4 regions of the Sphingobacterium sp. BS-2 genome follow, and region 2 is predicted to be linked to each of the others. Evidence: riboswitches for the same ligand, from Rfam matches in the RefSeq annotation. Region 2 holds a riboswitch; each other region holds the start of a gene.
What was found. A riboswitch is a leader RNA that binds a small molecule or an ion and turns the genes downstream of it on or off. The one in region 2 is predicted to bind S-adenosylmethionine.

Region 1 (5,676 bases), on a different contig from region 2:
ATTTTGAGCTGAGGAAGGAATCACCCAAATCAACAATAAGATAGAAATCAAGATGAATTTTTTCATAATCAGTGCCTTAAGTCATAATTCTTTAACAAAGGAAATCCTATTCTGCTAAAAAAGCTAAAATATTGCTGTTAAAATGTGTTAAATGAGAAAATTAGCTGTTTTCCCTTATTACTTTTGTAACAAATGAAAAAAAGAAGTATTGCATTGATTATTTGGCTTATGTCCATTGCGCTGATTGGCGTAATGGCGATGCAATATTATTTTGTGCGGGAATCCTTTATCAAGGAGTCCAAACTATTTGATGAGGAAGTCAAGGCCTCCTTATCGGCCGTGGCCAATAAAATCGAACGCCAAGAAATCTATGATTTCGCAAGGGAGCAGGAACGCTTGAACCAAGAGAAGTTCAGGATTGACCAAGAACGTATCCAAAAGAACGAGAAGATCCTTGCTCTACAGCTTCAATATCAAGACAGCATCAAGACCTTGCAGAGAAGGGCTTTTGCGCATACCACCAGATTCAATTTCTTGGAAAGAGAACTGAACCAGCAATTCCCTGCTGTCCCTATCAGCAATGATTTCTATGAAACTTATTTAAAGAGAAAAGAATACAAGCACCTTGTGCGAATTACCTTGGAACAAGGACTTACCTCGGACAACACCATTGGAGAGTTCACCAATGTGGAAGCCATCAGAGTAGTTCCCAGGGTTGCCCAAAAAGACGATAGCACCCGATACCTGATCCCCGTATTCAACCCACCTTCCACAGAAGCAATTGCCTACCAGATCAGGACCCTCCCTCCCCGCTATGATTCCAAGACCTTATCTAAGATCGAAGAACTGGAGATCAAACTCAATAACCTGCGAGGACAGCGCCTATCGGAAGCCGCAACGCTATATGATACCATCGCCATGTTAGGGGGCAAGAAAAGCTCTGTAATTGCTGATGTTGCCATGGGTATGGAATTATCCAAAAGACCATTGGCGGAACGTATCAACGGCAAGAAAACCGTCAATCTCTTGATCCATGAACTTCAAGAAAGAGGCATTAAATCCTCCTTCGTTATGGAGATCAAGGATTTCAATAAAATGCCCGTTTTCCAAGGGGTCTATCAATTCAACAACGAGCAACTCAAGGAAGTCAATAATCCATTGATCTATACCGCTAGGCTATTCCAAGGTGACCGAGGAAATGCGCCAGGTGAGCTCAGCATACATTTCCCAAACAAAGGCGGGATAATTGCTGAAACCATGGGCTATTGGTTATTCCCGACCATCCTGGCCTTATTAGCGCTATTGATTGGATGTTTTGCCTATACCCTGAGCATCATCTTCAAGCAGAAGAAGATGTCAGAGATGAAAACCGATTTCATCAACAACATGACCCATGAGTTCAAAACACCGGTTGCCACCATCATGATCGCCAGCGAGTCCTTGCGTGACCCTGAAATATCAGCAGATGGCAAGCGTGTCAATAAACTAGCAAACATTATCTACGATGAAAACGTCCGTTTAGGCTCGCATATCGAACGCGTGCTGAACATCGCCCGACTGGAGAAAGAAAACTTAAAAATCGAGCGCACCAATGTGCATATCAACTCCTTGGCCAATGCGGTCCTAGAGAGCATGCGCCTACAGATGGACAAGGCCGATGGCACCCTGAACATCGACATATCAGCAGGAAATGACCTGGTTGTCGGTGATGAACTTCACCTCTCCAATGTGATGTTCAACCTGGTGGATAATGCAATTAAATACTCTCAAGAAAAACCAGAAATCACTTTTAAGACTTTTAATAGAGGGAACACTATCGTAATATCCGTTGCAGACAAGGGCATGGGAATGACCAAGGACCAACAGGAAAAGATATTTGATCAGTTCTATCGCATACCTACGGGAAATATCCACAACGTGAAAGGCTTCGGACTAGGTCTAAGCTATGTTAACGATATCATCAAAAGACTGAACGGAAAAATCTCCGTTAAAAGCGAAAAAGATAAAGGCACACAATTTGAAGTAACTCTTCCTTTAAAGGACGCATCCAAGGAAGTAGCATAACATAAGAAAGAGAAAAGTATGAATCAAAAGATATTATTAGCAGAAGATGATCCTAATCTGGGCGAATTACTGAAGGATTATCTTGAATTAAAAGGAAAATTTGACGTCGTACTTTGTACAGATGGTCAAGAAGGAATGGATGCCTTCCGCAAAGAGGAATTTGACCTTTGCATCTTGGATGTCATGATGCCCAAAAAAGACGGCTTCTCCCTTGGTAAGGATATCCGTAAGATCAATCAAACGGTACCTATCATCTATGCTACGGCAAAAGGAATGATGGAGGATAAAACCCAAGCCTTCGAACTAGGTGGTGATGACTATATCACTAAGCCTTTCCGTGTAGAAGAACTCTTATTGAGAATAAATGCGCTATTAAAAAGAGCTTCCAAGGACAAAGAAGAAGAGGTATCGGACAAGTTTGAAATCGGTGATTACTTCTTCGACTATACCAGCCAGATCATCTCTTACAAAGGTCAGCAACAAAAACTTTCTACCAAAGAAGCCGAATTACTGCGCTTACTTTGTCTTAAGAAAAACGATGTCTTGACCCGCGAAGAAGCCTTGATCAAAATATGGCATGATGACAACTACTTCACCGGCCGCAGCATGGATGTATTCTTAAGTAAACTAAGAAAATACCTCAAAGAAGATCCAAACGTGGAGATCGTCAATGTGCATGGCAAGGGGTATAAGTTGTTGGTTAGCTAAGGATGGATGTGAGATAAGAGATGTGAGATATGAGATATTAGCAACACCAATGCTTGATATTTTAAACATATACAAAATCAAAATATATAAAGGGGCAAAAGTATTTTTGCCCCTTTTTTGATAGAATTCTATCCATCTACTTTTAAACCATGATTTCTCTCATACTCAAAGAACTAAAATATTGAAACCCCTCGCTTTCTCATATCTCAATTCTCATATCTAAAAATCTTTTTCCTTGGAAAATAAAAATCTTATCCATAACTTAGCCGACGCTTATAGAGAAAGGCAGAGGGACTAGACCCGATGAAGCCTTAGCAACCTGTCTCTTGACAAGGTGCTACATTCTACCCCGATTGGGAAAGATAAGCTGGTTACAGGAATCCTAGGTAGCCTTCTCTTAGCAAAAAGACTTATTGAAATTTATTTAATTTAGTAGAGAACTATATGCTATTAACAAACAATTTAGGCTACCCACGTGTGGGTGCTTTCCGTGAACTGAAGAAAGCTAATGAAGCTTACTGGGCAAAGAAAATCAGCGCGGAAGAATTATTGCAGGCTGGACTTAAAATCCGTGAAAGCAATTGGAAGACTCAAAAAGATGCTGGCATCGAACTGATCCCATCTAATGATTTCTCATTCTATGACCAAGTCCTAGACTTATCCTTAACTGTTGGAGCTATCCCGGCTCGTTACAACTCCCTTTTGAACAAAATCGATCGCCAATATAACCTAGACTTATATTTTGCGATGGCTCGTGGTTTCCAAGAAGGTGGCGTGGATGTAACTGCTATGGAAATGACGAAGTGGTTTGATACCAACTACCACTATATCGTTCCTGAATTCGTGAAAAACCAAGAATTCAAACTGACTTCAGAGAAATTCCTAAGCGAATACAATGAAGCTAAACAATCAGGTATCGAAACTAAACCTGTCCTGATTGGCCCTATCACTTACCTATTGCTAGGTAAAGAAAAAGAAGCTGGTTTTAACCGTATCGATCTAATCGACAGATTACTTCCGGTATACGAAGAGATCTTGGCTAAACTTGCTGATGCTGGCGCAAAATATGTTCAAATCGACGAGCCTTTCTTGGCTTTGGATATCGATGATGCTACAAAAGCACTTTACGGAAAAGTTTTCGAAAAGTTAGCTGCTGCTGCCAAAGGCATTAAATTAATCGTTGCCACTTACTTCGAGGCACTAGGAAACAACGAAGACATCGCTGTTAATCTTCCTGTGCATGCGTTACACCTTGACTTAGTTCGTGGTGAAAACCAACTTGACACTATATTATCCAAAGTTCCTGCTTCTCTAACCCTTTCTTTAGGAGTGGTTGAAGGCCGTAACATTTGGAAAAACGACTACGAAAACTCATTGAAAAAAATCAAACAAGCAGTTGATGCTTTAGGAAAAGACCGCGTATGGGTTGCTCCTTCTTCATCTTTATTGCATGTTCCATTTGATCTAGACAATGAGAACAATGAAGAGTCTCTACCTGCTGAAGTGAAAAACTGGTTAGCATTCGCTAAACAGAAATTAGCTGAAGTAAAAGACCTAGCTGTATTGGCTGAAGGTGAAGTGGATGCTGAAACCCAAAAACGTTTCGAAGCAAACAAAGAAGCTGCTGAAAGCCGCCGTACATCTCCATTGATCCACAGACCTGAGGTTAAAAACCGCGTTAGCAACATCACTGATGAAGATGCTAAGCGTACTTCTACTTTCAATGCTCGTAAAGAAGCTCAACAAGCTAAATTCAACCTTCCAGGATTTGCTACCACTACAATCGGTTCTTTCCCACAAACAAAAGATGTTCGTAAATGGAGAGCTGACTTGAAAAAAGGTGCTATCTCTCAAGAAGAATACGATAAAGAAATCGCTGCTGAGACTGAAAGAACTATCCGTCTACAAGAAGACCTAGACATCGATGTATTGGTACATGGTGAATTCGAACGTAATGACATGGTGGAATACTTCGGTGAGCAATTAGCTGGATACGCATTCACTCAAAACGGATGGGTTCAGTCTTACGGTTCTCGTTGTGTAAAACCTCCTATTATTTTTGGTGATGTTTACCGTCCTGAAGACATGACTGTTCGTTGGTCTGCTTATGCACAATCATTGACTAACCGTCCAGTAAAAGGTATGTTGACAGGTCCTGTAACGATCTTACAATGGTCATTCGTTCGTAACGACCAACCTCGTTCTACAACTACTTACCAAATCGCTTTGGCTATCTTAGACGAAGTTCAAGCTTTGGAAAAAGCAGGTATCAAAATCATCCAGATTGATGAGCCAGCTATCCGTGAAGGTCTTCCTCTACGCAAAGCTGATCAACAAGAATACTTAGACTGGGCTGTACGTGCATTCCGTGTTTCTTCATCCAATGTTGATGATGATACGCAAATCCACACGCACATGTGTTATTCTGAGTTCAACGATATTATCCAAGATATCGCTGCTATGGATGCTGACGTGATCACGATCGAAACTTCTCGTTCCCAAATGGAATTGTTAGATGCTTTCGCAGATTTCAAATATCCAAATGATATCGGTCCAGGTGTATATGATATCCACTCTCCTCGTGTTCCTAGCACAGAAGAAATGGTTAACTTATTACGCAAGGCAAAAGCAGTAGTTCCTGCAGAGCAATTATGGGTAAACCCTGACTGTGGTCTGAAAACTCGTGCTTGGCCAGAAACCAAAGCTGCCTTAGAATCAATGGTAGAAGCTGCCAAAATCCTAAGAGCTGAATAAGCAACATTAGTAATTTATAATAATAAAGGCCGAGCAATAATTTGTTCGGCCTTTTACTTGTTATTTATTTTATATTAGGTTTCCTTCGATTCGCAAAATAATAGATCGGCACCCCCATTAGGATCAAGATAAAGCCCGGCCAAGTATATT
Region 2 (5,676 bases):
CGTCTTTATCTTCAATTCTTGAAACAAGTACTGGCTCGGTGCGCTTTCCTTCATTCATGAAAGTGCTATAGCCCCTTACCATTTCAAAAACAGAAACATCATTTGAACCTAAACCAACTGACGGCACAGACTCTAATTTGCTATCAATACCACATTTGTGGGCCATCTCAACGACTTTGTCCCATCCAACCTTTTCCGTGATCTGAGCCGTAACTGTATTTAAAGAACGAGCCATTGCGTGTCTTAGCGACAAGTCACTATGAGAAAATGACCAATCGGCATTTTTTGGCTCCCATATTTCATGCTCACCCTTATTATTTATGAATTCGATTTTCACGGGCTTATCCGTGAATTTATCGCAAGGGGCTAGCCCAGATTCCAAAGCTGCTGCATAAGCAAATGGTTTGAAGGTCGAACCTGCCTGTCTTTTCGCTTGGTTTACATGGTCAAATTTGTAGTAATTATGATTTATACCACCGACCCAGACTTTAATATTCCCGTTATAGGGATCCATGACCATCATACCGGTATTCAACATGGTCAAGTAATGCTTTAAGGAGTCCATGGTCGAATAATCCACCTTTTCCATCCCATCCCAGGTAAAGACTTCCATTGATTTTTTCTTGTTCAATTCCTCAAAGACCTTGGCCTCATCATTGTACTTTTTCATCAATGAAGCATAGATAGGAAGCTTTTTCGCATGATCTTCCAAGAAATTAGGAATAACATTTCCTTCCTTATCTCTCCATGGCAACTCATTCCCCCACACATTATCCAAACGCTGTTGCAATTCTTTCATCTTCGTTGCCACAACTGTTTCAGCTATCTTCTGCATCCTGGAATCAATGGTGGTATAAATCTTCAGACCACTGGTATAGATATCGATCTCATTCTCTTCGCCCCAATCCTCTAACCATTTTTCAACGGCTGTTCTTAGGTATGAATCGTTAGAATTTCGTACTTCTTGATTGTTCAGGTTCAAGCCTAATGAATCTTTACTTAAATTAGCCACCTCATCCTTCTTCAAATAGCCTTCTTTTTCCATTTGGTTCAGAACGACATTTCGGCGTTGCAAAGCATTTTTAGGATTTCGGATTGGATTATAATAGGTAGTCCCTTTCAACATTCCCACCAAAACGGCAGCTTCATTTACAGTGACTTCACTTGGCAGCTTATCAAAATACCGAACCGATGCTGATTTAATTCCGTAGGCATTATTGCTAAATGAAACGGTATTCAGATACATCGTCAAGATTTCTTCCTTACTGTATTTGCTCTCCAATTTGAAGGCGGTCATCCATTCCTTGTACTTTGTTACCAACAAACCAATTCCTGGGATTTTACCAAGCAAACCTTGAGCATCTTTATAACGAGTTCTATATAAATTCTTGGCAAGCTGTTGGGTAATAGTACTTGCACCACGGTCAGAACCACTTAAGGTTGAAAAAACTCCTCCAAACAAACCAATAAAATCCACCCCATGATGTTTTCTAAAACGAACATCTTCAGTAGCGATTAAGGCATTAACGATATTGGGAGAAATACTATCATAAGGAACTGGATCACGGTCTTGCTTATAATAACGACCAATTAAAACAGAGTCCGCTGTAAATAACTCTGAAGAAACATTTAGTTCAGGCAACAATATTTCTTTTTTGGTAGGCGATGATCCGAACAAGCCTAGGAAGTTAATTTGTACCGCGCAAGTAAATAAGATAATAAAGTAAATAACAATCAGTGCGATACGCAAAAATTTGTTCCGGACTCGTTTAAACATACGGTAAATATGAACAAAACTTTGGAAAAAATCATATCAATTTGCCCAAAAATGAAGCTTGAAATGAAAATTAACGAATTTTAACAAATGAGTTTTTTGGTTTTTAACTAGGCTGTTTTTCCGATACTTATAATAGCAAAAACTGTACCTAAACTATCTTTTGTTTACAACATCTTTACCTTATTAAATATAATTCCCTATTTTTACGTGATTTATTATTCGGGGACATGTTAAAGCAAACACTACAACAAAAATTATTACAGAAACTTTCACCGCAACAAATTCAATTCATAAAATTGCTTCAGGTACCTACTGTATCATTAGATGCCCGCATCAAAGAAGAACTTGAAGAGAATCCTGCCTTGGAAGATGGTAGTTTGACCAACATGAACGACCCTGTCGAAGAATACCCAGACAAAGACCCTGATGACGACTTCAACATGGAAGACAATAGCTACGATGATGAATTCAGCGTAGACGAGTACATCCAAGAAGACGATTATAAGGATTATGGTGGTGGTTATGACCATGATGATGAAGATGGTAAAAAAGAAATCCCCATCGCTGTTCAAGACTCCTTCTTCGAAAACCTCCAAAATCAACTGGATTTATTAGCACTTTCTGACAAAGACTATGTTCTAGGCCAACAAATCATCGGCTCTTTAGATGATGATGGCTATTTAAGAAGACCTATCCTCTCCTTGATTGATGATTTAGCCTTTTCGCAAAATGTCATTGTCGAAGAAGATGAGGTTGAAGAGATGCTAAAGATTGTCCAAAGCTTTGATCCTCCGGGGATTGGTGCTAGAAATCTTCAGGAATGCTTGACCATCCAACTACGTAAAAAAGACCAGAGCAATCCTATTATCCAACAGGCTTTGTTAGTCGTTGAAAATTATTTGGACGAGTTCACAAAGAAACATTACGATAAAATCGAAAAGCAATTAGGAGTTAATTCCGAAGAGCTTAGGGAAATTGTAAATGAAATATTAAAGCTGAATCCAAAACCAGGTGATTCAGGTGCTGTCGCAGGTAAACAACTGCAGATTATCCCAGATTTCCATATTTCAAACAACGATGGCGTGCTGCACCTGACCTTAAACGGCAGAAACGCTCCTGAGCTTCGTGTATCCCGCTCCTATCAAGAAATGTTTGAACACTATGAAAAGGCCGAAAAGAACGACAAGAAGATGCGTGAAGCGGTTCAATTTGTTAAACAGAAGCTGGATTCCGCCAAATGGTTTATCGATGCCATCAAACAAAGACAGCAAACCCTATTGAAAACCATGAATGCCATCATGGAATATCAATACGACTATTTCCTAACTGGTGATGACAGGATGTTGAAACCGATGATCTTAAAGGATATTGCCGATAAGATCGAAATGGACATTTCAACAGTCTCCCGTGTTGCCAACTCCAAATATGTTCAGACCGAATTCGGTACATTTTTACTAAAATCTTTCTTCTCTGAAGCTATCCAAACAGAATCAGGCGAAGAAGTCTCTAACAAAGAGGTCAAGAAAATTTTGGAAGAATGTATTGCTAACGAGGATAAGAGAAAACCGCTAGCCGATGAAAAACTAACCGAGATCCTCAAAGAAAAAGGTTATTCCATCGCGCGTAGAACAGTAGCTAAATATCGTGAGGCCATGAACATCCCTGTTGCTCGATTGAGAAAAGAGTTATAATTTTTTTTATTAGATACTTGCATATTAAAATATAATCTACTAAGTTTGTAGAGTATTCAGAATTGCAGATGCAATACCAACCGAGTGACAGACACCGCGGTGGTAAATCGATACGGGCGACAAGCCAAAATAAACGAATATTGCAAGGTCTTTTAAGACTCCTCTGAATGCAATTATGGTTAAACCCTTTAAACATTAATTGTATGTCGAACACAACAAAACCCTTACATCAGCATTTAGTGGAGAAATTCCACCACTATTCCACCAACGAATTAGTCGTATTAAACAATGATTTGGTAAAATCCAATTGGGGAGCCAACAAAACTGCTTTCAGGACGGCTTTGATATCCGCATTATCCAATCGTGGTATCGACCTTTCAGCCATCATCAGCACCGAAGACGGCTTCACCCAAATCCAAAGCGTCCCAGTAAAATTGGCTGAAAATAAATTAATTCCGATTTGCTGAAAATAGATTTGAGATATGAGATGTGAGATGTGAGATGTGAGATAGTAAGGTTATTAACCTAGCACTCATAACTCACATCTCAATACTAATAAATGATATAGCAAAGTTAATATCTCAATACTCATATCTCACATCTCAATACTAATTCATATCTCAAATCTCAATACTCTCTAATACCTACTAATTGCATACAATGCAAAGGTTCCTAGCCAATGGCTTCCCATGTAATCATCTTCAGCGCTTAGATTAGGGATAGAAAAATTAAAATGCGCTATACTATTGCTTTTTAAGTGGCCTAGACTTGGATCTATTTTGCTGATACCTACTAAGCATGCAGCACGGCTATAATTGAGGCCATCCAAATGAACCAATTTGCCATCGCTCCTATCTTTCACAATAGCAGGTTTTAGTTCAAAGGATTGATCAAACAAACCTGGCATAAATCCTTTCAACCACGTTACATATTCATCCTTAGGTATCAATTTACTCATCAAATAGGCCTCCTCTAAGCAAGGAGAAAGAAAATCATAACCACTTGGCTCATACGCAAGATCACAGTTCTTATCATTCTTGAACAAACGCATTGCGTTTTCTTGGATTGACTTTTTAAAAGCTTCATCCCCTACTGCATTGGCGTAATCCAAAGAAAGTGATAAACTAAAAGCAGAATTATCATGTTGTCCAGCACGAATGGGATAAACCAATTTTGGAAGATATTCTATATAGCGTTGTACCAATAGATCCACAAAAGGCTGTAAAGCTACTTTCCATTTTTTGCCATCTTCATCATTCCACCCTGCCAATTCCTCCTGCAACTTAAACAGCCAAGCCCAACCGTAAGTCCTTTCGAAACTTAAATTGTTTTTATCATTGAAAAAGGCTATTTCCGTTTGCACATTTTCAGGCGTGATATGGGCATTTAGGACTTGCCTCATTTTTCCATCTTTATCCAGTTCAGGAAAAGTCTTCAGCAATTTAATTACGGACCAATACCCATGTACAGAAGAATGCCAATCAAAACAGCCATAAAAAACTGGTCTAAGGGCTTTTGGCGACTTAAGATCAGAGTCAGAACCCAATACTTGCCCTAATTTATTAGGATATTCCACTTCAATACAATGGGTTGGCATAGCATAAATTTGCTGCGCTAATTCGAAAGACAATTTCACATCTTCCAATGGCACTTCATCTTGCTTTTTGGGTACATTATTACATGCTTGGAACAAAAGAACTACAAGCAAAAAGATGTTTGAACATATTATTTTCATACTAGTAAAATTGGCAATATATTTGAGTTATAAAAATAACATTTATAAACAATAACAATCTACAATATGAACATTAGTGACTTAATTTCAGGAAGCATTGGTTCACAGGCTACTGAAGGAATATCAGAAAAATTAGGACTTGATAAAAACCAAACCCAATGGGTGGTTTCAGCAGCTATCCCATTGATGATGTCTGCCTTGAATTATAATGCCCAAAAAAGCCCAGAACAGGCTCAAGGCATTCAAAATGCATTGGATAAACACTCTGGTGGAATCTTCGATAACTTAGCTGGCTTATTTAATCAAGGACCTTCAGAGGATGAAGACAAAATTGTAAACCACATCTTTGGTAGAAATACCGAAACGGTAAAACAGTCCCTTTCTGAAAAATCTGGTATTAGTATGGGAAAAATTGGGGGTATTTTAGCCCTATTGGCACCATTGGTAATGGGTTATTTAGGCAAAAAGAAACA
Region 3 (5,676 bases), on a different contig from region 2:
AATTATTGAAATTAATGATATTTGGAAGACTGCGGAAATTGGTCTCCAAGGTTCCGTTATCAATAAATTCCTTGATTTGATCCTCATTTAAGTGGAAGTTCTGCGACACCTGCTGGTCGATTTGTTGCAATAGGATCCGCCAGTCACCATTTCTCCAGCGATATATGCTCTGTTTGACATCGCCCACCACTAAATGTTCAGCAACCTTACCTGTCGCATCTGCCAGGGCATTCAGGAGCAATGGACTATAGTTTTTCCATTGAATCCGTGAGGTATCCTGAAATTCATCAAAAAGAAAATAATTGTATCGGTTGCCTATTTTTTCCCAAATAAAGGTAGGGTCACTGTGTTCGTCCAAGCCCAGCTTGTTCAGTAATATCTGCGCATCCGAAATCAACTGGGCAGAGTTTTCCTTCCTCCATTGACTCAGTAGATCACTCATTTCTTTGAGTAACCTTAAGAAATACAGATTGGTCTGCACCGCTTGATAGGCAATATAATTTGCAAAATGCTGCTGTAAGGATAAGATAGCATCCAATGCAGGACGAATGCCTTGCATATATTCATACCTGACAGCTTTTTTATCGTCTAAATAATGCTCTTCATTATCCAACAAGACCAAGAATTTGTCAAATATCTTATCTTGGATATCAGAGGTAGAAACCTTTTTAGGGTCTATGTTGATCTTGCTTGCAGCGACCAGTTTGTTCCTGGATTTGCCTTTCATCTCTGCATCATCCACCCCCAAGCGGCGGTATTCAGATTTGAAGGTTTCTATTCCCTGGACCAAAGCATCCAAAAAAGCATTGGTCTTTTCGTCAATTTCTTTGTTGAGTAAGTTGAATATTCGGTCGGTATCAGCCGAAATCATAAAACTATCAAACTCCTGGAAGTTTTCTGAGAAGATCAATCCAGCCAAGCTCATCAATTGCTGTCTATAATTCCAATTCTCATTCTTGCCGATCTTTTGCTCTGCATAATTGATGATCCATTCCAATAGGTCCGGTCTTTCATCCAGCAGTTGGTTCAACATGACTGTCAGGTCACGCTTCACTTTATTGGTGTTCATCTCGATGGCATAACCTGAATCGAGGTTAAGTTCATAGGTGAAACTTCGGATGACTTTTTGCGAAAAGCCATCAATGGTGCTTACCGAAAAATGGCTGTAATCATGGAGTATCCTTCTATAGATCCGATTAGCTTTTTCCTGGATGCTTTGCGGATCCCATTGTGGATTTTGCTGTAATAGTTGCTGTCTGTACTGCTCAATGTCACTTGCTGTGCTACCGATCGCCAAGCCATGCAGGACCGACATGATCCGACCTTTCATTTCGGCGGTAGCTTTGTTGGTAAAGGTAACGGCAAGGATTTCCCGATAGCTGCTTTCTTTGGATAGCAGTAGTGTCAGGTAATGCACAGTGAGACTAAATGTTTTTCCAGATCCAGCGGAAGCCTTTACAATCCTTAATGGAGCAATTCTTTGCATAAGATGACTATGGTTTGAAGTATCTGAATATCGGTATTATTAGCAGATTACTCAAATCTTTTTCAAGAATATCGGTCGGGAGTAGCCCTTATTTTGAGGATAAAACAGCTTTAAATTCTCTGTTGTATTAATTGATAATACTTTGTATCTTTGCGTCCCCTCCTGCATGTAGCAACGGGGGATATGTTGAATACATAAATAAAGAAAAAACATGGCAACTAAAATCAGATTGCAGAGACACGGTAAAAAAGGAAAACCTTTTTACCACGTAGTAGTAGCAGACGGCCGTTCACCACGTGATGGTAAGTTCATCGAGCGTTTAGGTTCTTACAACCCAAACACTAACCCAGCAACAATCGTTTTGGATTTCGAAAAAGCGTTAGACTGGATGAACAAAGGTGCTCAACCTACTGACACAGTTCGTGCTATCCTTTCTTACAAAGGTGTTTTATACAAAAAACACTTGCAAGGTGGTGTGAAAAAAGGTGCTTTTGATGAAGCAAAAGCTGAAGAACTTTTCACTAAATGGGCTGAAGGTAAAGATGCTCAAATCGAAGGAAAGAAATCAGGCTTAGCGAAATCTAAAGACGAAACTAAGAAAGCTGCTTTAGCTGCTGAAGCTAAGAAAAAAGAAGACAGAGCTGCTGCTATCGCTGCTAAAAACGCTCCTGTTGCTGAAGAAACAGCTGCAGAAGAGGCAGAAGAAGCTGCAGAAGCTACTGAAAACACAGAAGAAACTGAAGGATAATCTCTTCATAAAGTATTCAAAATGGCCGGATCATTCTATGAACCGGCTTTTTTGTTCCCTTTTTACCTTGATTAGCTATCCCTAATCCCTGAACAGAAAAAGAATTCCGTATTTTTGGAAATTAATTTGTGAATATGACGAAAGATCAATGTTTTTATATCGGTTATGTCAGTAAATCCCGCGGATTGAAGGGTGAACTGCAGCTGTTTTTTGAATTTGATAACTATATGGACCTTGATCTGGATGTAGTTTTCTTGGAGATGGACAAGAAATTGGTGCCATTCTTTGTCGAAAAGATCAAATTTCAGAATAATAGCACGGCTTATGTCAATTTCGAAGATGTGGACCATATCGACAAGGCCCAACCGCTCCTTAGAAAGCAAATCTATCTGCCAAATGATAAAATGCCGGTACGTGATCCTGATGATTTTACCTATCATGATCTTGTAGGTTATACCGCCATTGAAGAAACTGAAGGCGAATTGGGCGAGATCACACAGGTCCAAGAAATGCCGCAACAATTTATCGCAACCGTAGATATCGATGGCCGAGATGCCATGTTCCCCCTAAACGAGGATTTTATCGTCGGCATTGACCCCGAAGAAAAGATTGTCGTATTGAACCTTCCCGAAGGTTTGATCGATATGTACCTAGAAGATTAATAAGATATTTTAGATATAGAATGGGCGTTTTTAAGACGCCCTTTTTTTATGATCATACCTAACCCCATCCATTTCCAGATTCCATTTTCCAATTCCCGAAGGCCTCGCTTTCATAGTCATCCGAAAAGTTTTTTCTTTAAACATTTTGAGATTACCTTGCTATTGACGATATTAGCCCTCGCTTATAGAGAAAGGCAGAGGGACTAGACCCGCTGAAGCCTTAGCAACCTGACACCAGTCAAGGTGCTACATTCTACCCCCAAAATGGGAAAGATAAGCCAAAGAATCAGTGTTCACTGTGTTCTCTCTAAGCCTTAATATATTTTTATGAAAATCGTAGATCACATCAAGAACGCTAAAGGCAAGACCTTATATTCTTTTGAGCTGTTACCTCCTGCTAAAGGTCAAGGTATCCAAAGTATCTTCCAAACCATGGATGAACTGATGGAATTCAAACCTCCTTTTATTGATGTGACGTACCATCGTGAGGATTACCTGTACAAACAACATGCAAATGGCTTGTTGGAAAGGGTATCCTATAGAAAAAGACCGGGAACCGTAGCCATCTGTGCTGCCATAATGAGTAAATATAAAGTCGATGCCGTTCCGCACTTGATCTGTGGTGGTTTCACCAAAGAGGAAACGGAAAACGCACTTATCGACCTGAACTTCTTAGGTATCGATAATGTGTTGGTCCTAAGAGGTGATGCTAGAAAAGGCGATGCCGACTTTATCCCGACTGCTGGAGGTCATGCCTATGCTACTGACCTGTTGAGGCAAGTCGTGGACATGAACGAAGGATCTTATCTACATGAAGATATCGGCTCCTCCGAAAAGACCAACTTTTGTATAGGTGTTGCCGGTTACCCAGAGAAACATTTTGAATCGCCAAACTTCAATACCGATTTTAAATGGTTGAAGAAAAAGGTAGAAATGGGGGCTGAATTTATCGTTACCCAGATGTTTTTCAACGTAGAAAAATATAAAGAGTTCGTGACGAAATGTAGGGAAAATGATATCCATGTTCCTATTATTCCAGGATTGAAACCATTGACCACCAAAAAGCAATTGATCACGCTACCAAGGATCTTCCACTTGGATATACCTGAGGACCTAAGTGATGCGGTCGAGGCTTGTAAAACCAATGCCGATGTTAGGCAGGTAGGTGAGGAATGGTTGGTGCATCAATGTAAGGAACTGATCGATTTTGGCGTTCCGGTATTGCACTTCTATACCATGAGTAATCCAGGACCAACTAAAAAGATCGTTGAAAAATTAGTATAATAAAAGAACTGATGCAAAAATAACAGACAAAGGCGAATGATTTCATTCGCTTTTGTCCGTTTATACCGAGGTGATATTTTTATCCCATATTCGGGTCTCATTCGAGGCTTGTTCGAGACATGTTCGAAGATTGCTTGGATAAAATTTTAGTCATATTGCAAGAAATCCGAATGTGGGTAAAACAAAAGCTATTAGTTCTCCCGAAATTCCAGCGATAAATTCGCTGTTTTCGAAAAAGGAGAGCAGCCTGATTCCATGTTAAATTATGTTAATCACGGAAGTGGGAGATAATTCTTTTTTAAATTTAAACAACATTTATCACCTACAATTATGAGCTATAATAAAATCAACAATTTTCTCGGCTGGCTTTGCGGTATCATCGCGTTTGTACTGTATGCATTCACTGTGGATCAATCCATCAGTTGGTGGGATACGGGCGAGTTTATTGCCGCTTCGGACAAGTTGGAAATTGTGCATCAGCCAGGGGCGCCTTTGTTTCTTCTGATCCAGAATCTGTTTTCAAACTTGGCTTTCGGCAATAAGGAGCAAGTTGCCCTTTGGATGAATCTAGGTTCAGCATTTTGTTCCGCCTTGACCATTGTGTTTTTATTCTGGACCATAACGGCTTTGGCTAGAAAGCTTCTTTTGGGAAGGACAGAAGGGAATAGGCTTCAAAACCTGCAGGTTTTTGCTGCTGGGGCTGTAGGTGCATTGGCCTATGCATTTACCGATTCATTTTGGTATTCGGCTGTTGAGTCCGAGGTGTATGCCATGTCTTCATTGTGTACGGCTATCGTGTTTTGGCTTGCCCTGAAATGGGAGAGGAGAGCGGATGAGCCAGATTCCAATAAATGGCTGTTGCTGATTGCCTATGTGATGGGTTTGTCGATTGGGGTGCACCTTTTGAATCTGTTGACTATTCCAGCCTTGGCACTCTTGATTTACTTTAGGAAATCTATTCATGTAACCTGGAAAGGAGCCGCAAAAGCCCTTGCTTGGGGAGTTCTCGCCTTAGCCTTTATCCTTTGGGGAGTCATTCAATATTCCGTTAAAATAGCCGCAGGATTTGATTTGTTCTTTGTCAATTCCTTGGGCATGCCTTTTGGGTCGGGTATTATCTTGTTTGTCTTGCTCTTAGTTTCGGCAGCAGTATTCGGGATTGTATATTCCATCAAGAGGAATAAGCCTATCTTAAATCTCCTGATATTGGGGACTTGTTTAGTGTTCTTCGGCTTCACTTCTTTTAGTATGCTGTTGATTCGTGCACAAACCAATATTTCCCTCAATAACAATGATCCTGATAATGCTTTTTCCTTCTTGGGATATCTGAGTCGGGAACAATACCAATCTGAGCCCTTGTTCAAAGGACCTACTTTCAATTCAAAGGTATTGGATGTCAATGAATCCACTGGTTACAGAAAAGATGCTGAACGATATGAGAAATTTGATAATGTCAAAGGCTATAAATATGATAAGGAAGTTTTGTTCCCGAGGTT
Region 4 (5,676 bases), on a different contig from region 2:
GCATTCGTGCCGATGGCTATTAGATTATGGATCTTTATGGTTTTGGATACGGTCCATTCCAAAGCTTGTTGACCGCCTAGAGATCCTCCAATCAAGGTGTTGATCTCTTGGATCCCTAGATGATCAGCTAATAGTCCATGTGCTTTAACAATATCTCTAATCGTGAATTGAGGGAAGTCTGAATAATAGGGTAGGTTGGTGTCAGGATCAATGGATAGGGGATTCGTCGTCCCATAATGTGAGCCCAATACATTGGCACAGATTATAAAATAATCCTTATCATTAAATAATTCATTCTCGCCAAATAATCCTGGCCACCAGTCAAAAACATCTGAATTTGCAGTCAAGGCATGGCATACCCAAATCACATTGGACTTATCCTCATTTAGCTGACCATAACTATGGTAGGCTATCTGTAGATTTGCCAGTTTTTTTCCACTCTCTAATTCGAAGTCTTGGCTATATCCGAAAGTCTTTACACTCATTCTCTTTAATTATCTTCCTCCTAAAAAATCAGTTAAGCCCCCACTTACTTGATTTTGTCAAATGCTTGTGTTAAGTCTGCTTTAATATCGTCGATGTGCTCGATACCCACCGAAAGCCTCAATTGACCTGGAGCTACTCCAGCTGCTTTCTGCGCTTCTGCACTCAATTGTTGGTGTGTCGTTGCCGCAGGATGGATAATCAAGGATTTCGCATCTCCTACGTTCGCCAAATGGCTGATCAATTCCAATGAATCGATGAACTCATTCGCCTTATCAACTCCACCTTTGATGGTGAATGATAATACCGCACCATATCCGTTTTTCAAATATTTTTGTGCATTCTGATGGTACGGGTGGTTTTTCAATCCTGGGTAGCTTACTTGCTCAACTTGAGGATGTGCTTCCAACCATTGTGCAATTTCCAAGGTATTGTCAACATGGCGTTGTACACGTAGCGACAAAGTTTCCAGACCTTGCACCAAAAGCCATGAGTTAAATGGAGATAGGGCAGGACCGAAATCTCTTAATCCTTCAACGCGAGCGCGGATAGCAAATTGAATGTTTCCAAATGGTCCACCTTCACCGAATACATCGGAAAATACTAAACCATGGTATCCTTCAGAAGGCTCCGAGAATTGTTTGAATTTACCATTCCCCCAGTTGTAGTTTCCACCATCGATAATCACACCACCAATACTAGTTCCGTGTCCACCGATCCATTTTGTTGCCGATTCCACCACCACGTTAGCACCATGCTCCAATGGTTTGAACAAATAACCGCCGGCACCAAAAGTATTGTCTACGATCAATGGTAGGTCATGTTTCTTAGCAACCGATGCGATGCGTTCGAAATCGGGGATATTGTAACTAGGGTTCCCAATCGTTTCCACATAGATCGCTTTTGTTTTATCGTCGATCAATGCTTCAATTTTATCAGGATCTGAATCCTCAGCAAATCTTGCTTCAATGCCTAATCTCTTAAAAGAAACCTTGAACTGATTGTAAGTACCGCCATATAGATTGGATCCTGAAACAAAGTTTTCTCCGGATTCAAGGATATTGGTCAAAGCTAGGAATTGGGCTGCCTGTCCTGAAGAAACAGCAACCGCTGCAACACCACCCTCTAAAGCTGCGATACGTTTTTCGAAAACATCCGTGGTAGGATTCATGATCCGGGTATAGATGTTACCAAATTGCTTCAAGGCAAAAAGGTTTGCTCCATGTTCTGCATTTTCAAAAACGTATGAGGTAGTCTGATATATAGGTAATGCTCTTGATCCAGTTGTAGGGTCTACGTCTTGACCTGCGTGCACTTGTAGTGTTTCAAATTTAAGATTCTTGTTGTCTGCCATTTTTATGTTGATTATAGATGTTAGTAAATTGAATAGATGATTCTCTCCTTGCTGTGTTTCTGGTCGTCGGTACTAAATTTTTGCACTAGTGCTTAGTGCTTGAACATAGGGACGACTATCGCATTCGGGCAATGCAAATAATACAGCTGGAAATAAATTGAATACTGGAATCTGTTGCTGGTTTTCCAACAAGATATACTAATTCCGATTTTGAAAATTTTGAAGTCATAGTCTATTTCATTTATATGCTCCTGGGCTTTATTGCCTCGGACAGGAATTGGCACCTTTTCAATCCTTATTGAAGGTTGCCAGTGGGTCATTGAGCCAGTCTCTCGCCACTTCTTTATAAATCAAGACCATCTTTTTAGAGAGGTAATGATTAGCGTACCACTATCGAAGTACTCCGCAAATATAGTTCACGAAATTTAATTTTGCAATCTTTTTCTGAAAAGTTTATTCTTTGGCATCCCACAAAACTAAATTTCCCTATAAAGACCAGGGCTTCAACCTTTGTTAGTCCCTTCTCTAACGTCGGTTGAAGCCCCAATTTTTTTCTGATATGTTTTTCCGATCAACTAAAAAGTAGTTGTCTTCGCATCACGCATTTGTATAATTTTATCCACTACATATCTTGTATTTCCTCGCCAAGGCAAAACACCATGATATTCCTTGTAGTGTAGGTCGAAAGCTTTTCCGCTATTCAGTTCCAAGATATGGAAAACTGAATCGTTTTCAATGGAAAATTCAAACTCATTGCTCGACAGCCCAGTGCCGGTCTTCTGCGAACGAATGCCCTCTTGGATAAGCTTACCTTCATAAGTCTTGAATAAATTTCCCTTTTTTACCGCATAATTCAAAACCCCAGATTTAACGCCTTCTCCAAATACAAAATAATATTTGAAATAAACAAATCCAGCAAAGGCTAGAAATAGGATGAGTAAAAACCAGCTAATGAATTTTTTGAACTTTGAACCCTTAGTGCTAGGTTGTTGGTTTGATGTTTCCATTTTTTTTGATTCAGTTTCTATTTGGTAACAAAAAGAATACCTAAAAATAAAAAAGGTTGGCGAATTTTCATTGCCAACCTTATATTTTTTTTAACCTAGTAGCTGCATCTCTGCATCTATGGCTGCTTTGGTTTTATCACTTACCGGAACCAATGGCAACCTAACATGGTCTTTGCCAATGCCTTTCTTTTCCAAGATGTATTTTACACCAGCTGGATTTCCTTCAATGAAACAAAGGTCAATGATCTTCAATAATTCCAAATGAATGGCTCTGGCCTCCACATAATTTCCTTCGCGGCATAAATGAGCCAAGGCAGAAACTTTGGTTGGGTAGGCATTGCCAACCACCGAAATAATTCCAGCGGCACCCATCGCCATCATCGGCAATGTAACAGGATCATCCCCAGAAATCAACAGGAATTCCTTGGGTTTGTCACGAAGGATCTCACTGAATTGCGCAAAATTCCCTGAGGCCTCTTTGGTTGCCACGATATTCTTGAAATCCTTTGCCAAACGTACTGTGGTCGCCGGACTGATATTGCTGCCTGTACGTCCCGGTACGTTATACAGGATGATAGGAAGCTTGGAAGCCTCCGCAATCGCTTTATAATGCTGGTAAATTCCTTCTTGCGTAGGTTTATTATAGTATGGAGAAACCGAAAGGATTGCCACATAATCCAGGACTTCGAAGTTCTTGATCTGTTCAACAATTTCATAGGTATTGTTTCCGCCAATACCAGCTACCAATGGAATACGTTTATTGACGTGCTTCGAAGTAAATTGCCACAGCTTCTTTCGTTCATCTTGGGTTAGGGTAGCTGTCTCGCCAGTGGTACCCAATGAAACCAAATAATCAATGCCTCCCTCAATCTGAAAATCTATCAGATTGCCGAGGCTTTCGTAATCTACTGTGCCGTCTGCGTGAAATGGAGTGACTAATGCTACTCCCGCACCTTGAAGCTCGTTCATCGTTTATGTGTATTTATTTAATTTTTTCTTAATTATTGATCATCGCCAGCAGCTGAACATCCGAAATCATCGGAACCTGAAGCTTTTCAGCCTTCGCTAATTTGGATGGTCCCATCTTGTCTCCTGCAACCAAATAATTCAGTTTTGAGGAAATACTGCTCAACATTTTACCACCATGCGACTCTATCAGTTCCGTCAATTCTTCTCGGGAATGATCCGCAAAAACACCGGATATCAAAAAGGTCTTGCCTGAAAGGCTATCACCTGCCAATTGTACTTCTTTCTCTTCGATTTCAAACTGCAAGCCCATCGCTCTAAGTTTTTCGATCTCTTCCCAATGCTCCGGATTGACCAAATAAGCATTGATGCTTTCGGCGATACGCAATCCTATATCCTGAACGGAAAGGATCTCGTCTACCGTAGCCGAACGGATCGCATCGATGTTCTTGAAATGCTGCGCTAATTTTTTCGCAACCGTTTCACCGATATGTCGGATCCCCAAGCCAAACAATACTTTCTCAAATGGCTTGTTCTTCGATTGTTCTATGCCTTTCAGCATATTGTCTATGGACTTCTGCCCAAATCGCTCTATGCCGACCAATTCAGATTCTCTATCCTTCAGTGTATAGATGTCTGAAATCTTTCTGATTAATCCCAAACGGAAAAAGGTTTCGATGGTTTCATCGCCTAAACCTTGTATATCCATCATCTTTCTGCCGATGAAATGCTGCAGCTTGCCAACGATCTGTGGTTTACAGCCATCCTCATTCGGACAATAATGTACCGCTTCGCCTTCCTCCCTGACCAAGGCTGTATTACATTCCGGACAGTGAGTAGGGTATACAAATGGTTTTGCTCCTTCGGGACGTTTTTCAACATTTGCTGAAATAATCTTCGGAATGATCTCGCCACCTTTTTCTACAAAGACCGTATCATGCTCATGCAGTCCCAATCGCTCGATTTCGTTGGCATTATGCAAAGAGGCTCTCTTCACAGTTGTTCCTGCCAATAAAACTGGTTTTAGGTTTGCCACAGGGGTCACTGCCCCAGTTCTTCCAACCTGATAGCTGATGCTGTTCAAAATAGTTTCAACCCGCTCAGCTTGGAATTTATAAGAGATTGCCCAACGCGGAGATTTAGCTGTAAAGCCTAATTCTTCTTGCTGAGCAAAGTCATTTACTTTGATCACGATTCCGTCGATCTCATAGGATAATTGATGCCTAGCCTCATCCCAATGATGGATAAACGCCAATACTTCCTCGATGGAATTGCACAGTTTACTATGTTCGCAAACTGGGAACCCCCAAGATTTAACCTCCTCTATGCTATGCCAATGATCATGGAATAGTTTATTCCTGTTATCGCAGTATAGAAAATATAGAAAACAGTCCAATGGCCTTTTTGCAACTTCCGCCGAGTCTTGCAACTTGATGGTTCCTGATGCAAAATTCCTTGGGTTGGCATAGGTTTGCTCTCCGTTTTCTTCCCTTTCTTTATTCAACCTCAAAAAGGCCGATTTATGCATAAAGATTTCTCCGCGGATATCAAAGCTTTCTGGATAGTCGCCTTTCCTTAATTGATGTGGGATGCTGCGAATCGTTTTCACGTTACTGGTCACATCATCACCTTGTGTTCCGTCGCCGCGGGTCACCGCTTGGACCAATTTCCCATCCTCATAAGAAATGGAAATGGAAAGTCCATCAAACTTCAATTCCGCAACATACTGAACCTGCTCTCCAACCACTTTCCGGACCCTATTGTCAAAATCCTTTAATTCCTGCTCATTATAGGTATTGCCTAATGACATCATGGGCCATTTATGACGTACCGTCTGGAATCTTTGTGTGATATCACCGCCAACTT

Region 1: another riboswitch for S-adenosylmethionine. It lies ahead of metE (5-methyltetrahydropteroyltriglutamate--homocysteine S-methyltransferase); the one in region 2 lies ahead of ACK2WI_RS06750 (5-oxoprolinase).
Region 3: another riboswitch for S-adenosylmethionine. It lies ahead of ACK2WI_RS16460 (methylenetetrahydrofolate reductase); the one in region 2 lies ahead of ACK2WI_RS06750 (5-oxoprolinase).
Region 4: another riboswitch for S-adenosylmethionine. It lies ahead of ACK2WI_RS09620 (O-acetylhomoserine aminocarboxypropyltransferase/cysteine synthase family protein); the one in region 2 lies ahead of ACK2WI_RS06750 (5-oxoprolinase).

What each region holds. Positions count from the first base shown of each region.
Region 1 is NZ_JBIXGO010000012.1:62,834-68,509, forward strand. Features, by position in the region: gene ACK2WI_RS05180 (hypothetical protein) at 1-66, opposite strand, end outside; gene ACK2WI_RS05185 (sensor histidine kinase KdpD) at 193-2,064, shown strand; gene ACK2WI_RS05190 (response regulator transcription factor) at 2,083-2,772, shown strand; SAM riboswitch class I at 3,043-3,141, shown strand; gene metE (5-methyltetrahydropteroyltriglutamate--homocysteine S-methyltransferase) at 3,217-5,526, shown strand; gene ACK2WI_RS05200 (APC family permease) at 5,591-5,676, opposite strand, start outside.
Region 2 is NZ_JBIXGO010000015.1:83,706-89,381, reverse strand. Features, by position in the region: gene ACK2WI_RS06760 (transglycosylase domain-containing protein) at 1-1,777, opposite strand, end outside; gene rpoN (RNA polymerase factor sigma-54) at 2,005-3,468, shown strand; SAM-I-IV-variant riboswitch at 3,516-3,610, shown strand; gene ACK2WI_RS06750 (5-oxoprolinase) at 3,672-3,935, shown strand; gene ACK2WI_RS06745 (DUF2891 domain-containing protein) at 4,106-5,203, opposite strand; gene ACK2WI_RS06740 (DUF937 domain-containing protein) at 5,270-5,676, shown strand, end outside.
Region 3 is NZ_JBIXGO010000021.1:64,793-70,468, reverse strand. Features, by position in the region: gene ACK2WI_RS16475 (UvrD-helicase domain-containing protein) at 1-1,486, opposite strand, end outside; gene ACK2WI_RS16470 (30S ribosomal protein S16) at 1,698-2,234, shown strand; gene rimM (ribosome maturation factor RimM) at 2,369-2,896, shown strand; SAM riboswitch class I at 3,076-3,176, shown strand; gene ACK2WI_RS16460 (methylenetetrahydrofolate reductase) at 3,224-4,180, shown strand; gene ACK2WI_RS16455 (DUF2723 domain-containing protein) at 4,511-5,676, shown strand, end outside.
Region 4 is NZ_JBIXGO010000017.1:187,384-193,059, forward strand. Features, by position in the region: gene metX (homoserine O-acetyltransferase) at 1-485, opposite strand, end outside; gene ACK2WI_RS09620 (O-acetylhomoserine aminocarboxypropyltransferase/cysteine synthase family protein) at 530-1,837, opposite strand; SAM riboswitch class I at 2,076-2,189, opposite strand; gene ACK2WI_RS09625 (hypothetical protein) at 2,413-2,844, opposite strand; gene dapA (4-hydroxy-tetrahydrodipicolinate synthase) at 2,935-3,813, opposite strand; gene ligA (NAD-dependent DNA ligase LigA) at 3,842-5,676, opposite strand, start outside.